DNA from 3 places in the Kurthia sp. 11kri321 genome. Region 2 is predicted to be linked to each of the others. Evidence: riboswitches for the same ligand, from Rfam matches in the RefSeq annotation. Region 2 holds a riboswitch; each other region holds the start of a gene.
What was found. A riboswitch is a leader RNA that binds a small molecule or an ion and turns the genes downstream of it on or off. The one in region 2 is predicted to bind thiamine pyrophosphate.

Region 1: another riboswitch for thiamine pyrophosphate. It lies ahead of thiM (hydroxyethylthiazole kinase); the one in region 2 lies ahead of ASO14_RS07800 (ABC transporter ATP-binding protein).
Region 3: another riboswitch for thiamine pyrophosphate. It lies ahead of ASO14_RS03825 (3-oxoacyl-ACP reductase); the one in region 2 lies ahead of ASO14_RS07800 (ABC transporter ATP-binding protein).

The regions. Positions count from the first base shown of each region.
Region 1 covers NZ_CP013217.1:1,372,064-1,376,722, reverse strand. The annotation lists gene ASO14_RS07095 (sensor histidine kinase) at 1-277, opposite strand, end outside; gene ASO14_RS07090 (PadR family transcriptional regulator) at 424-960, shown strand; gene ASO14_RS07085 (hypothetical protein) at 1,006-1,464, opposite strand; TPP riboswitch at 1,564-1,661, shown strand; gene thiM (hydroxyethylthiazole kinase) at 1,805-2,560, shown strand; gene thiD (bifunctional hydroxymethylpyrimidine kinase/phosphomethylpyrimidine kinase) at 2,560-3,384, shown strand; gene thiE (thiamine phosphate synthase) at 3,377-4,024, shown strand; gene ASO14_RS07065 (LysR family transcriptional regulator) at 4,286-4,659, shown strand, end outside.
Region 2 covers NZ_CP013217.1:1,509,287-1,513,945, forward strand. The annotation lists gene ASO14_RS07790 (ABC transporter substrate-binding protein) at 1-894, opposite strand, end outside; gene ASO14_RS07795 (ABC transporter permease) at 894-1,634, opposite strand; gene ASO14_RS07800 (ABC transporter ATP-binding protein) at 1,631-2,407, opposite strand; TPP riboswitch at 2,429-2,536, opposite strand; TPP riboswitch at 2,602-2,710, opposite strand; gene ASO14_RS07805 (hypothetical protein) at 2,773-4,056, opposite strand; gene ASO14_RS07810 (RNA polymerase sigma factor) at 4,043-4,555, opposite strand.
Region 3 covers NZ_CP013217.1:721,897-726,555, forward strand. The annotation lists gene ASO14_RS03820 (NtaA/DmoA family FMN-dependent monooxygenase) at 1-1,090, opposite strand, end outside; gene ASO14_RS03825 (3-oxoacyl-ACP reductase) at 1,121-1,873, opposite strand; TPP riboswitch at 1,987-2,086, opposite strand; gene ASO14_RS03830 (PfkB family carbohydrate kinase) at 2,236-3,333, shown strand; gene ASO14_RS03835 (pseudouridine-5'-phosphate glycosidase) at 3,336-4,250, shown strand; gene ASO14_RS03840 (o-succinylbenzoate--CoA ligase) at 4,347-4,659, shown strand, end outside.

The DNA.
Region 1 (4,659 bases), 140 kb from region 2:
ATGACGTAAAAATAGAAAAATAAAAATAGCCATATAAAATCGACATAACGGCATTTATAATCATCTCAAATGATAGCCACATATACGTCAAACCACTTGGTAGTTTGAAATCTAAATACACACAAATCAGATATGTAATCAGAATGGCTGCTGCAATACTTTGCGTCGTATGATCTTGATTTTTAAATACTGAATAAAATGGAATAAAGCAAATAAATACCCATGCTAAAATACTTTGAATGGGATGTTTCGGTATAATAGAATACCATTTTGACACACGCGTTCAACTCCTTAATTCTCTGTCTATCATATAACAAAATACTGTTTCAAGCTAGAAACATCTTGTTTTCTGTAGTTTCCTTTTACAATATCGTGTACTATTAGAATAACGACGTAAATTTCATTTATTGGAGGCATCAAGTGATGTTAATTCAACTTTTTATTTTAGGGATTTTATCTGAAAATAATTACCATCCCTACTTTATCAAAAAGCTCTTCACAAATATTGTTGATATTGATCCAAGTTTTAAATTAAGTGATGGAAAACTTTATTATCATTTCGACTCGTTAGAAAAAAAAGGATATATTAAAAAAATCGAAGTCATTCATACAGAAAATCGTCCTGAAAAATCCGTTTATGCCATTACAGATGCTGGACGTGCGTATATGGTAGAACTCATTTATAAAACATTCGACTCGATTAATTTAGCAGATGTACAAAGTCTCTATATTCCTATTTTATTTTTAAAGTATGTTGATTTAAAACGTGTAATTGGTCTATTAGATCAGGCAATCGAGCGTGAGAGTAAGCGAATCGATTCGATTATTGAAGCTGGTTCACATCCTTCTGTAAAAGATGTTGATCATATTCAATTAATTATCCGACATGCAAATCGACAATTTAACGAAAACTTAAAATGGCTACAAGATATTCGTGACGCAATTGCAGAACATATTTAAGCATACAAAAAAGACTTAGGCACTGAGCCCAAGTCTTTTTGTTATTTAATCTGTCACTTTACTCCGGAATAAACTTCCTAACGAAAAAGCAATTGTATGAATGATTAAAAAGACAGATTCATTAAAATACCAATCATTTGTATAACTATTAAACGGTGAACGACCGTAAATAATCGATTTCGAATCATTCCATGTTCCGCCAAAAACTTCAATTTGACTTGTTACATATTGATATTCTGTACCGCCTGCTAAAATAAAAATCACGACAATAATAAGAATTGCTGATGCTAGCTTTCCTTTTGTTGCTGTTTCAAAAAAAGATACGCCAACGCTCCACGTAATAAACAGACTGACACACAGGAAAGGCACTAATAAAACAATTAAAAAGAAAGCAGGGTTTAAGTTTCCAACTTTTTCAGTAGGGTCCAACGTAAAATAATAATTGATGACCATGAAACCTAAAAAACTAATCCCTAAAGAAATATACCACGATAGATTTTTCACACAATTTCCCTCCATACTTGTTCTCATTATACAAGACAACCTATTTTTACTAAAGCGGAACCTTGCAAAATGGTCTAAATATGGTATGCTCTAACCATACTAGATTTGCGGGGGGACTCTTAGGAGTTGAGAAGGTAAAACCTGACCCTTTGAACCTGTCAGTTAATACTGGCGTAGGGAGCAGCTGTTTTTCGCATGTAATGCTGTTCTACGATTAATTCGTTGAGCAGCTTTTTTATTTTTATAGTGAAAAAGCAGAAACCCGTCCTCTAATTTAGTGAAACTGAGTATGAGAAGCTTCATGAATTTGCTTTTCATTCATCAATGGAGGTAACTAAAAATGAGTATCCAATCAATTCATTCAACGAAACCAATTGTTCACTGTATTACGAATTATGTCGTAACAAACTTTACTGCAAACGGACTTTTAGCAGTAGGTGCATCGCCCATCATGGCGGATGAAATACAAGAAATGCATGATATTGTTCAAATCGCAAATGGATTATTAATTAATATCGGTACGTTAAATACACGCACAGTCGATGCGATGATATTAGCTGGACAAGCTGCAAATAAAAAAGGGATTCCAGTCGTTTTAGATCCTGTAGGCATCGGTGCTTCTAAATATCGTAAACAAACAGTCGAACAACTATTACAACATGTGCAATTTACAGCCATTCGCTGTAATGCTGGTGAGTTAGCGGCTCTTGCGGAAATTAAAGTCACCTCTCGTGGTGTCGATGCAGGTGAGGTATCTTTTGAAATTGAAGAAGCAGCTAAACAAGTCGCAACACGCTACAAAACGATTGTTGCTGTAAGTGGTGTAGAAGATTTAATCACAGATGGCACGACGGTTCACATAATAAACGGCGGACATGCATGGATGGAACAAATTACAGGAGCTGGTTGCTTATTATCTGCCCTAACAGCTGCTTCAATCGCATCACATACAGACGCACTACAAAGTGTTATCACAATTCACAAAGACTATAAACAAGTCGCAGAAACTGCACATCATCACAGCAATGGTATTGGCGATTTTCAAATGCACATCCTAAACCAACTACAACAAATGAGTTTTGGAGGGATTAAATAATGTTACCGATTACACTGACGATTGCCGGATCTGATTCAGGTGGCGGTGCCGGTATTCAAGCTGATTTAAAAACATTTCAAGAATTGAAAACATTCGGTACATCTGTTTTAACAGCTGTTACTGCACAAAATACGTATGGCGTACAAGCTGTTTATGCGTTACCCGAAGATTTCATTGTGGAACAATTACAGTCGATTCAAAGCGATTTTAATGTGAATGCACTAAAAACGGGGATGCTTTTTTCAGCATCTATTATTGAAGCTGTTTCAAAACAACTAGAGAATGTACAAGCACCTATTACTGTTGACCCTGTCATGATTGCAAAAGGTGGTGCCACACTACTGCAACAAGAAGCAGTTGATGCGATGATTACTCACCTATTCCCACTAGCGACTGTTCTCACACCGAATATTCCAGAAGCAGAGGCACTGACAGGCATGAAAATTCAAACTTATGATGATGTTGAACAGGTAGCTAAAAAATTACTCGCTATGGGACCTGAAGTCATCGTGATGAAAGGTGGACATTTTGCACCTGAACAACAAGCTGCGATTGACCATATTTTCTTTAAAAACGGTGATAAATTAACCATTTCTGCCCCGCGTGTTCAAACGAAGGATACTCATGGTACAGGCTGTACGTATTCAGCAGCACTAACTGCCTTCTTAGCAAAAGGTCTACCAATGAAAGAAGCACTTATTGAAGCGAAGCGATTTATCCATGCGGCTATTTCACATGGTTTAGGTATTGGGCATGGCCATGGTCCGACGAATCATTTCGCTTATAACACAAAAGCAAAAGTGGAGGTCGAGATAATTGAATAAACAATTACTTGAAACGTATTTTATTATGGGAAGTCAAGACGTTGTAGGTGATCCACTCTTTGTATTAGAAGCTGCATTACAAAATGGGATTACTTTATTTCAGTGGCGAGAAAAAGGTGAACAGTGTTTAACAGGTGACGCTTATGTTCAATTTGCAAAAGACTGCCAAACTCTTTGTAAACGTTATGATGTTCCTTTTATCGTAAATGATGATGTTGAATTGGCAATCAGACTCAATGCAGACGGGATTCATGTTGGACAAGATGATGTCGATGCAAAGAAAGTACGTGAACAACTACCACATAAAATACTCGGTGTGTCCGTTCATACACAAGACGAATTACAACAAGCAATACAGGACGGTGCTGACTATATTGGAATCGGCCCTATTTTTTCAACACAATCCAAAAAAGATGCAAAAAAGCCTGCTGGTACAACATTTTTAACAGAAGCCGCACAATCTATTCCTACCCTGCCGATTGTCGCAATCGGTGGTATTCAACCCGAGCATGTTTACGATTTACGTCAAGCTGGCGCTGATGGTGTATCGATTATTTCTTCCATTTCAAAAGCAGAAAATCCTGGTGAAGCGACACAGGCTTTTCGTAAAGAAAATGAACGCTTTTTACAACAACTTTAATACTTAGTAAACAGAATAGGACAAAACATTTCAGCCCCTTCTCAGCGTTTACAATAAAAAACTGGAACCACGCCACAGTGTGATTCCAGTTTTTCTTATGCTCATGTAGGATGGTGTTTTTTACACTTATGTCTCAGTCTGTTTCTTTTTCATACAAAAGGCTTAAATAAAATATTTTTACAGAAGATTTAGAGCATTTCATTATTTTTTCTATACAAAATGTTACAATAAATGTATTCTAATGCATTTGGAGGCTTACATATGGACGTTAGACAATTAATTTATTTTACAGAAGTAGCAAGACAACAAAGCTTTACAAAAGCTGCTGCTTCACTACATGTAACACAACCAACTCTCAGTAAAGTTGTGAAGCTACTTGAAACAGAATTGAATACGACTTTAATTGATCGTTCCCAACGAAAAAGCGTACTAACAGATGCAGGCGCATTAGTTTACGAGCGAGCGCTCAAAATTATTCAAATGGTCAATGAAGTACATCTCGTATTAGAGGACTTAGAAGATTTAAAAAAAGGACATATTAAACTCGGTATGCCACCGCTTATTGGCATTTTATTTTTCCCAGAAATGATGAAAGCTTTTCAAAAAATCTATCCTGAAATTACGATTACACTAGA
Region 2 (4,659 bases):
ATCCGATAAGAACGGCTCTTCCTTCGTCTCCATCTTATCTGTTACAATCTTCAAGCTTTTTTCCTCGATACTTTTCGTCAGTGGGAATTGGTCTTTCTCTTGATGATCTAATAGAATAGCAAGCGATTCATCTGGATTCTTCTTCGTATAATCAAACCCTTGTTTCGCTGCTTCTAAAAATGCTTTTAATGTTGCTTCGTCTTTCGCAATCGTACGGTCACTTGCTACGAAGACAATTTCATGACTCTTTGGTACACCGAATTCCGATGGGTCCATTGTTGAAATCGGATAGCCCTTTTCCTCCATGACAGGTAGCTCATGGTTAATTAGACCACCTGCTAAAACATCCACTTTTTTCGTAATGAGTGCGGATACTAATTCAAAGCCTACGTCGACTAACTTCACTTGATTCGGGTCGCCCCCATCTTCTTTTACCATCGCTTTAATTGTCGCTTCACTTAATGGTGTACCGCCATAACCAACTGTTTTTCCTTCTAAATCGCGTGGTCGTTGAATATTCGATTCTTTTAGTGACATCAATTGACTAAGTGGTGATTGGACAATCGTACCAATCGACTGAATTGGAACTCCTTCATTCGCACGTGCCATAATGACATCTTGCTGATAGTAAATACCAATGGTTGATTTTCCAGCAGCTGTTAAAGTCAGTGGGTCTGTTGGATTCGATGGATATTGTAGTTTGACATCAAGTCCTTTTTCTTTAAAATAACCTTTTTCCATCGCTACATAGAGAAAGCTATGAATCGCATTCGGATACCAATCGAGCATAACTGTCACTTCTTTTAATTCTTTACCATCTTTTGCTTTACTTGAACAACCTGCTAATACGACAACTAACAAACTACATAGTACAAAAAATTTCATCAAACGCATTAATCTTTCCTCCAAACGATATATTTTTTTTCAATGATTCGAATGATGAAGACAGCAATGATCGCCATCGTAGATAATAGAACGATAGGCGCAAATACACCTGCTCCGTCTAACTGTGTCATCATTCGTTTACTGAAGTAACCGAGACCTGCCTGTGCTCCGAGCCACTCCCCAACAGCTGCGCCGATAATACTGAGCGGTACAGCGATTTTAAAAGCAGAGAATAGCTGTGGTAGCGCTGACGGAAGTTGTAGCTTCCAAAAAATTTGCCATTTTGTCGCCCCGTACGTTCGCATGAGTTCTTCTAGTTCACGCTTTGTACTACGCAGTCCATCAAACATACTCATCGCAATCGGGAAAAACGCAATGAGGACAGTCACAAGCACTTTACTCCAAATCGTGTAACCGAACCATAAAACAAAAATGGGCGCGAGTGCTGTAATGGGAATCGTCTGTGACGCGACGAGTAGCGGATAGAATGCGCGCTCCGACCAATGACTGAGGTGCATCATAATCGCGAGGCCAATGCCTAAAATAATTGAAATTAGTAAACCAATCCAAAGTACTTGTAGTGTTGCAGGTAAATGGACGGTAAATAGAGCTTCTCTAAAATCCCACATCTTTTGTAAGATGGCTGTTGGAGACGGTAAGATGTACATCTCATTTAGCCAGCGCGCAAATACTTCCCAAATGAGTAGCAGTCCCACACTCACGTAAATCGCAGGTGCATTTTTTCTCATAATTGCTGACGTCCTTGTTGCAACATGTAAATCAGTTGTTGCTTCACGTCTTGCACCTCCTTACTTGCTAAATCTGAACGCTGTCTTTTATGTTCCATTGGGACAATCGTTTCGTGTAGCGTATGAATTGGTGTCTGCTGTACAGTTAGAATACGATCTGATAAATAGAGCGCTTCATCCACATCATGCGTAATAAATAAAATGGTTTTACGCCATTTCTTCGCTTGTATGTATAACCAATCTTGTAACTCCATCTTCGTCAGTGCATCAAGTGCACTAAATGGTTCATCGAGTAACAGTACATCTTGTGAAGCATTCAATGCACGAATGAAGGCAACACGTTGGCGCATGCCACCCGATAAGTCTTTTGGTTTTTTATGCATGTAAGCTCCTAGACCAAATTCCTCGAGTAACGCCTTACTCTGTTCTTCTGCTCTCTTTTTCGGTATTCGCTGACATTCTAATGGCAACAATGTATTTTGTAATACCGTTCGCCAAGGAAGCAGTAAATCTTGCTGTGGCATATAGCCTACCGGTTGTTTCGCTACGGTCACTTGTCCCGATTGTGCCTGAGATAGACCTGTAATGAGACGAAAAATCGTACTTTTTCCGCAACCACTTGGACCAATTAACGAAACGAATTCACCTTCTTGAATGGAAAAATGAACATGGTCTAAAATGGGTTGTTCTTCGTAACGAAAACAGACATCTTGTAAAGCTAAACTCTCCAATGATCTTCCTCCTCTATAAAAAAAGCCATCTCGACAAAGAATCGAAATGGCTGCAAATGACAGAATCATCGCATGCCACTTCCCTACGCTAGTCCGAACTAGATCAGGTAATAAGGGTTAAGGTGTCGAAACCTCTCTCAGCACGTAAAAACGGCACCCCTAGTGGTGAAGCATTATGAAATTAGAAAAAGCCCCTGTCTCCATACACGTATCGAAACAGGGACCTGAAATTGTTTTTTCGGTCGAAACGGCTTCCCTACGCTAGTATGAACTAGATCAGGTTGAAAGAATCCAGAGCTTACGGCTCCATCTCAGCTGGCAACACCAGCACTCCTAGCACACTATGATTTTGTTAAGGTGAGTATAGCACTCCCTAGTAATTTATGCAATAGTTGGTTTTATTTTCATCACCAAAGTGGTTTATCCTCTTTGTCGACACGAATAAAGAGCGGTGAAAATAATATAAAGTAAAGAACATACACGATGATGACACCAATAATATACGCTATGTGAATTCCATATAGATTCGCTCCGATTGACAATGCGCCTAACACAAGACTTAGCAGGAAGCCTTGTAGATCAATGCGCCTTTTATTTAAATAAATCGGTTGTGCACAATGTCCACATGCTTGATATTTCTTCATACCCCACTGAAGTTTCCACGTCGTCCGATAGTCGAGCACTTCGTCGCAATGTGGACACGTTACTTCTTCACGATTTTTCATGACAAACCATAAAATAAAGCTTAAAACAATAAAGGCAATTCCTACGTATAGAGCGTTTTGATTACGGTACAGTATAAAAATAAATATTGTAAAGGCATATGTGTAACTCAGTATATCCTTCGTTCCTTCTAATAACTTCATCGCATTTGGACGGCTCATTCGAATATGGTTTTTATTGAATGAACCGATAATTGATGCAAATGTAAAGATTAATAAACCATAAAAAATATTTCTGGTTTTCCAAATGACGTACCATGCAAAAAGCATAGTCGTAACGAATGCTATTTTCCCGAAAATATTTTTCACTTTATTTTGATATTCATAGGGTTCTTTCTTCTCTTTTTCAATGAATAATGTTGAAAATAAAGTGGGTATACATAAAATAAATGCGATGAGTGCTATCTCCATAACACTTGGTTTTAATTTGAAAAAGAGTTCCGTTTCCTCTACACTGTCAGCCCATTTATAAATCTTATCTGTATCAAGTTCTTTTACATAATACTGTGTATCTTCGTCATTCGAAAATAGTAAAAAGGTTTCGACTTCGTTGTTCTCTTTCGTTACTTCGACAACATAGTATAAAGAAGGTGGTTCTATTTCTTTTTTTATAACAGGACTCGCATTTAATTTTTTTTGAAATGCTTCAAATTTAGAAGAAGATAGTTCTCGCTCGCTTGAAAACCATTGATTCGTTAATGTTGTTCCGTCTTCTTCATAACGCGCTTCTGTATCAATTCGAATCGACTGAATCCCATCTTCTGCTTGTCCAACGCGTGTCGTTTGTTGTTGGAAAATCATAAGAAGAATGCCAGCGAATACGACCATCATACAAGCAGTTAATAGGAGGGGTTTATAGATGACTTTTCTTCTCTCTTTTTTTCCTTTTTGAATCATTCGCTCTTTTGCCTGTTCTGACATTTTATATTGATTCATCTCTCGTTGAAATGATTGTTTAAAATTCTTCATCAAAATAAACCTCCTTTAACGATTGTTTGAGTTGTTGTTTCGCACGCTGGTGACGCGTTTTTACAGTGTTCAGTGGAATCGATAAAATCTCACTAATTTCTGCAAGCGTATATTCCTCAAAATAATGAAATAAAATAATGGCACGATACTTTTCATCCAGTTGTAAAACAGCATCTACTACTTCTCCATTTCTTTCTTTTCTTCCATAAAGATTCGCTGGGTTAATCGTCGAATCGCCTATGTCGACTTCCTTCTCTTTTGTAAAAAAGAAGCGCCACTTCCCTTTCTTCTTTCGTAAATAATCTTGACTTTTATGTACGGTTATTTTGGCTAAATACGTTCTTAAAGAGGCACGTTGTTCAAAAGCATGTTCATTTCGATAATGTGCGAGTAGAACATCTTGTACAATTTCTTCTGCTGCCCCGTGGTCTTTTACATAAATAAAAGCGACACGATAACAATAATCTGCATATGCCTCAATCAGTTCTTCCATCGTCATATTTTCACCCCTTCACCTCTATCGTCGCATACTTTTTATAAAAGGTTTCATTTTTTTGAAAATATTAAAAAAAAATAAAAAAGCTATCTATTGAATGATTGGGA
Region 3 (4,659 bases), 790 kb from region 2:
CACCGCCAGCATTTAAGTAACCGAGTAATTCTTTCACAGTTGGATCGGTATCACGAATGATTTCTAGAATCGTTTCATAGCGTCCCACAGGTCCATTGAATGCTTCTACAGAAGGTAATGGAGGGACCTTTTCATCAATATTCCAATTTAAACAGTCTTGCTGAATAAATGAGCTTAATTGTTTTAAAGCAACTTCAATTGGGAGAGCTTGGTCCAATGCTTCTTTTTTAGCTAAAGCTTCTTCATGTGTATGACCTACATATGTTACTAATCCAGGTAAAATTTTAATATGTTTCTTAGGTTTAGATGATTTTTCAATTGCGTCATTTAATTTATGTCGAAAATTTTTAGCTTGCTTGAGGTTCCAAGAGACTGAATAGACTACTTCAGCATGATTAGCAGCTAAAGCAACGCCCTGTTTTGAAGCACCTGCTTGCATTTTGACCGGTGCACCTTGTGGACTTTTTGGTACAGTAGAAGGACCTGCAACTTGAAAATAATGACCACTGTGATTAAAAGAGTGAATATTTGAAGCATTGATAATTTTATTTTCTTCACGATTATGGACAAAATCACAAGCATCCCAAGATAAAAATAGTTGATCCATAAGTATCGAAAATTCTTCAGCTTTTTCATATCGTTGATTATGGAGAGGTAATGCTTCCATACTGTGATTACGAGCTTCATTATCACTCATTGATGTAACAAGATTCCAACCTACGCGCCCTTTAGTGAGATGATCTAAACTTAATAGCTGTCTAGAAACTGTATAGGGATTAGAAAAAGTACTTGAAATAGTGGCAACTAAACCAATATGATGCGTTACTTGAGAAATAGCTGTTAAATTAATTAGCGGATCAAACCAAAATGCAGGCATGACTTGTGCATCATTTGCTGGAAAAGCATGATGATCTGCAAAAAATACAGCGTCCAATAATCCTTTTTCCGCTAGTTGAGCTAATTCTTGATAATAAGAGATACTTCCAATATCCTCAATGCGTGAATTGTCCATTAGCCAAGCTGCTTGATGATGACCACAACCATATAGTAAAACACCTATATGTAACTGTTTTTTTGTAGTTTTTAACATGATTTACACCTCAATTTATTTGGATAGTGATTAGTTCATTGTTAAACCACCATCTACTGTAAAGTTTTGTCCTGTAATTCCATGTGCTTTTTCGGAACATAGATAAGCTACCATATTCGCAACATCTTGTGGCGTGGTTACTTTTCTTAAAGGTGTAGATTGAGAGATTAAATCGAATACTTCAGGTGTTGTAACAGCACTGGCATCTGTTGTTTTTAAAAGACCTCCTGAAACAACATTTGCTCGGATGCCATAGACGCCTAATTCTGAAGCGAGATTACGTGTGAAACCAATCAAAGCTGCTTTAGCAGTTGTATATTCATGATAAGGCACGACAGGGTTTTGAAATAAATTAGTACCAATGCTAATAATGCTACCGTTTTTTCTTTCAATAAACTGTGGAATCACACTCTGGCTTGTATTGAATGCAGCTTTTAACGTACCATCCAGCTGTTTTTGATAATCATCCCAAGAAAGGTCTTTAAAAGATTTTTGTTTAATCGGATCGAATTTAAAGTCGATTAATGCATTATTTACAACAGCGTCTATTTGACCAAAGTGTTCTGTTGCCATGTTCATTAATTGATCGACTTCTTTCCGATTCGTTACATCAGCTTGAATAGCAATCGCTTTGTCTCCACCAATTTCAGCTACTAATTTTTCAGCAGCTTCTTTACTTTGATAATAATTAATGACAACTTGAAAATCTTGTTGTGCAAGTGTTTTGACAATAACTGCACCTAACCCTCTACTTCCGCCTGTAACTACTACTGTTTTTTTCATTTAAAACAACTCCTCTTATTTATTTCAACTTAAATAAAAAATACACAACCTTCGTAGGAAAGTTGTGTATAACAAATCATTGCATAACAAAAAAGTACAGACTTTTTTCAGTATGTATAGAATTGACACTTTCCTACGCTAGTATTAACTAGTTCAGGTTCAAAGGGTTTGAGTAGGACTCATCTCAGTTAAATAACACCCCTAGTGTAGACCTATTAAGTTACATTGAATACTAACTTATAAGGTTTATATTGTCAAATTTGTTTATTATTTATATTGATTTTAAACAAAAGTTTGTTTTTATAAACATTTGACACGAGACTTAATTTTGTTTATGATGTAAACAAATAAAACTTAGGGTGATGACATTGACGGAGAGAGAACAAGCACTGATTCAACTCATTAAGGAAAACCCGTTTATGCAGCAACAAGAGATGGCTGAAAAATTAGAAATGTCGAGACCGGCTCTAGCTAACTTAATATCGGGGTTAGTGAAAAAGGGTAAGATTATAGGGAGAGCATACGTATTGCCAAAAGAAAACAAAATTATATGTATTGGTGGAGCCAATATGGACCGAAAACTTCATTTGAAGGGACAGGTTCAGATGGGGACATCAAATCCTGTAACATCTACAGAAAGTGTAGGTGGCGTAGCGCGAAATATTGCTGAAAACTTGGGAAGGCTTGGACATCAAGTGAGTTTACTGACGACTGCTGGAAAAGATTCTGATTGGCAAGCAATTGTTGCAGCTTCGAATGCTTTCATTCATTTAGAAGAAGTCGAGCAGTTGGAACAATGTTCAACAGGTTCTTACACAGCCATTATGGATGAACAAGGCGAGTTGGTTATGGCAACAGCGAATATGGACGTCTATGATGCATTAACACCACAAATTCTAATGAAGCATGAACATGTTTTATCGACTGCTCCGGCAATTATAGTTGATTTGAATTGTCCGAAAGAAACAGTTGATTATATTCAACAATTTGCAGTAACGAGAGAAGTACCTCTTATTATTGTGCCGGTATCTTCTCCAAAGATGAACCGTATGCCAACAACATTAGAAGGCGTTACATGGTTCATCTGTAATACAGATGAAGCCGAAACATTAACAAATCGTACGATTACATCAGAAGCAGATTATTTACAAGCAATTCAAGAAATCGCTCAGATGGGCGTAGAAAATGTCGTAATTACGGCTGGCGCAAAGGGAGTTTATGCTGCAAACAAGAACTTGATGCCAACACATTTTGAAGCACGAGCAGCAAATCAAATTGAGGATGTTACAGGCGCAGGAGATGCATTCGTCTCAGCAGTTGTACATGCTTGGTTAGAGAAGTACACATTTGAACAGACGATTCAAGCAGGATTAATCAATGCGAAAAATACGCTTGAATCTAAGTTTACTGTACGTCCTGAATTAACAAAACAATCGTTAGAACAAGAACTGGAGGATTAATTATGAAACAATACATCGAATTATCAAAAGAAGTACAAGAAGGAATGGACGCTGGTAAAGCTATCGTTGCATTAGAATCAACAATTATCTCACACGGTATGCCATACCCACAAAATGTACAAACAGCACGTGAAGTAGAACAAATCATTCGTGAACATGGCGCAGTTCCAGCAACAATCGCAATCATCGACGGTAAAATCAAAATCGGTTTATCAGATGAAGAATTAGAAATGTTCGGTAATGCGGATAATGTAGCAAAAGCTTCTCGTCGTGATATTCCATACTTAATCGCAACGAAAAAAATCGGTGCGACAACAGTAGCAGCGACAATGATTGCAGCTGAATTAGCAGGAATCGAGTTATTCGTAACAGGTGGTATTGGTGGCGTTCACCGCGGCGCAGAAACAACAATGGATATTTCAGCTGACTTAGAAGAATTAGCAACTTCTAAAGTAGGTGTTGTATGTGCAGGTGCAAAATCAATTTTAGATATTGGTTTAACACTTGAATTCTTAGAAACAAAAGGTGTGCCTGTTATTGGATATGGTACAGACGAATTACCAGCATTCTTCACACGTAAATCAGGATTTGATGTAAACTTCCGTCAAGATACACCTGCAGAAGTTGCAGCAACTTTACGTACAAAATGGAATTTAAATATGGCTGGTGGCGCAGTAATCGCTAACCCAATCCCAGAAGAAGATGCATTAGACCATGACTTCATTACAAATATTATTCATGAAGCATTAAAAGAAGCAGAAGAAAATAATATTCAAGGTAAATCAGTTACGCCATTCTTATTAGGTAAAGTAAAAGAGTTAACAGAAGGTAAGAGCCTAGTAGCTAACATTGCATTAGTAAAACACAATGCGCATGTCGGTGCTCAAATCGCAGTTGAATTAAATAAAACAAAATAATATACGAACGGAAACCTTTCGATTTGAGGGGTTTCCGTTTTGTATTTCACATGTTTCGTATTAGAATAAGAAAGGATGAAAACAATAGAGTTAGGGATGAAAAAAATGATACCAAACTGGATTGAGCAACGCACGTCATTAACACCTCATCGTGTAGCATTAACTTTTCAAGATGAGAAATGGACGTATGAACAGCTATCCGAACAATCAAAATATTATGCTGGTGCTATAAAAGCTGCCGGTTTACATGAAGGACAACGCGTTGCCATTTTTGGGCGGTCAACACCGCATCTTATTCGTACGATTTTTGCATGTATGCAATTGCGTATCGAGATGGTGTTATTAAACTTACGATTAACAGAAGCAGAACTTGCTTATCAAATTCAAGATGCACAAGTAGATGCATTAC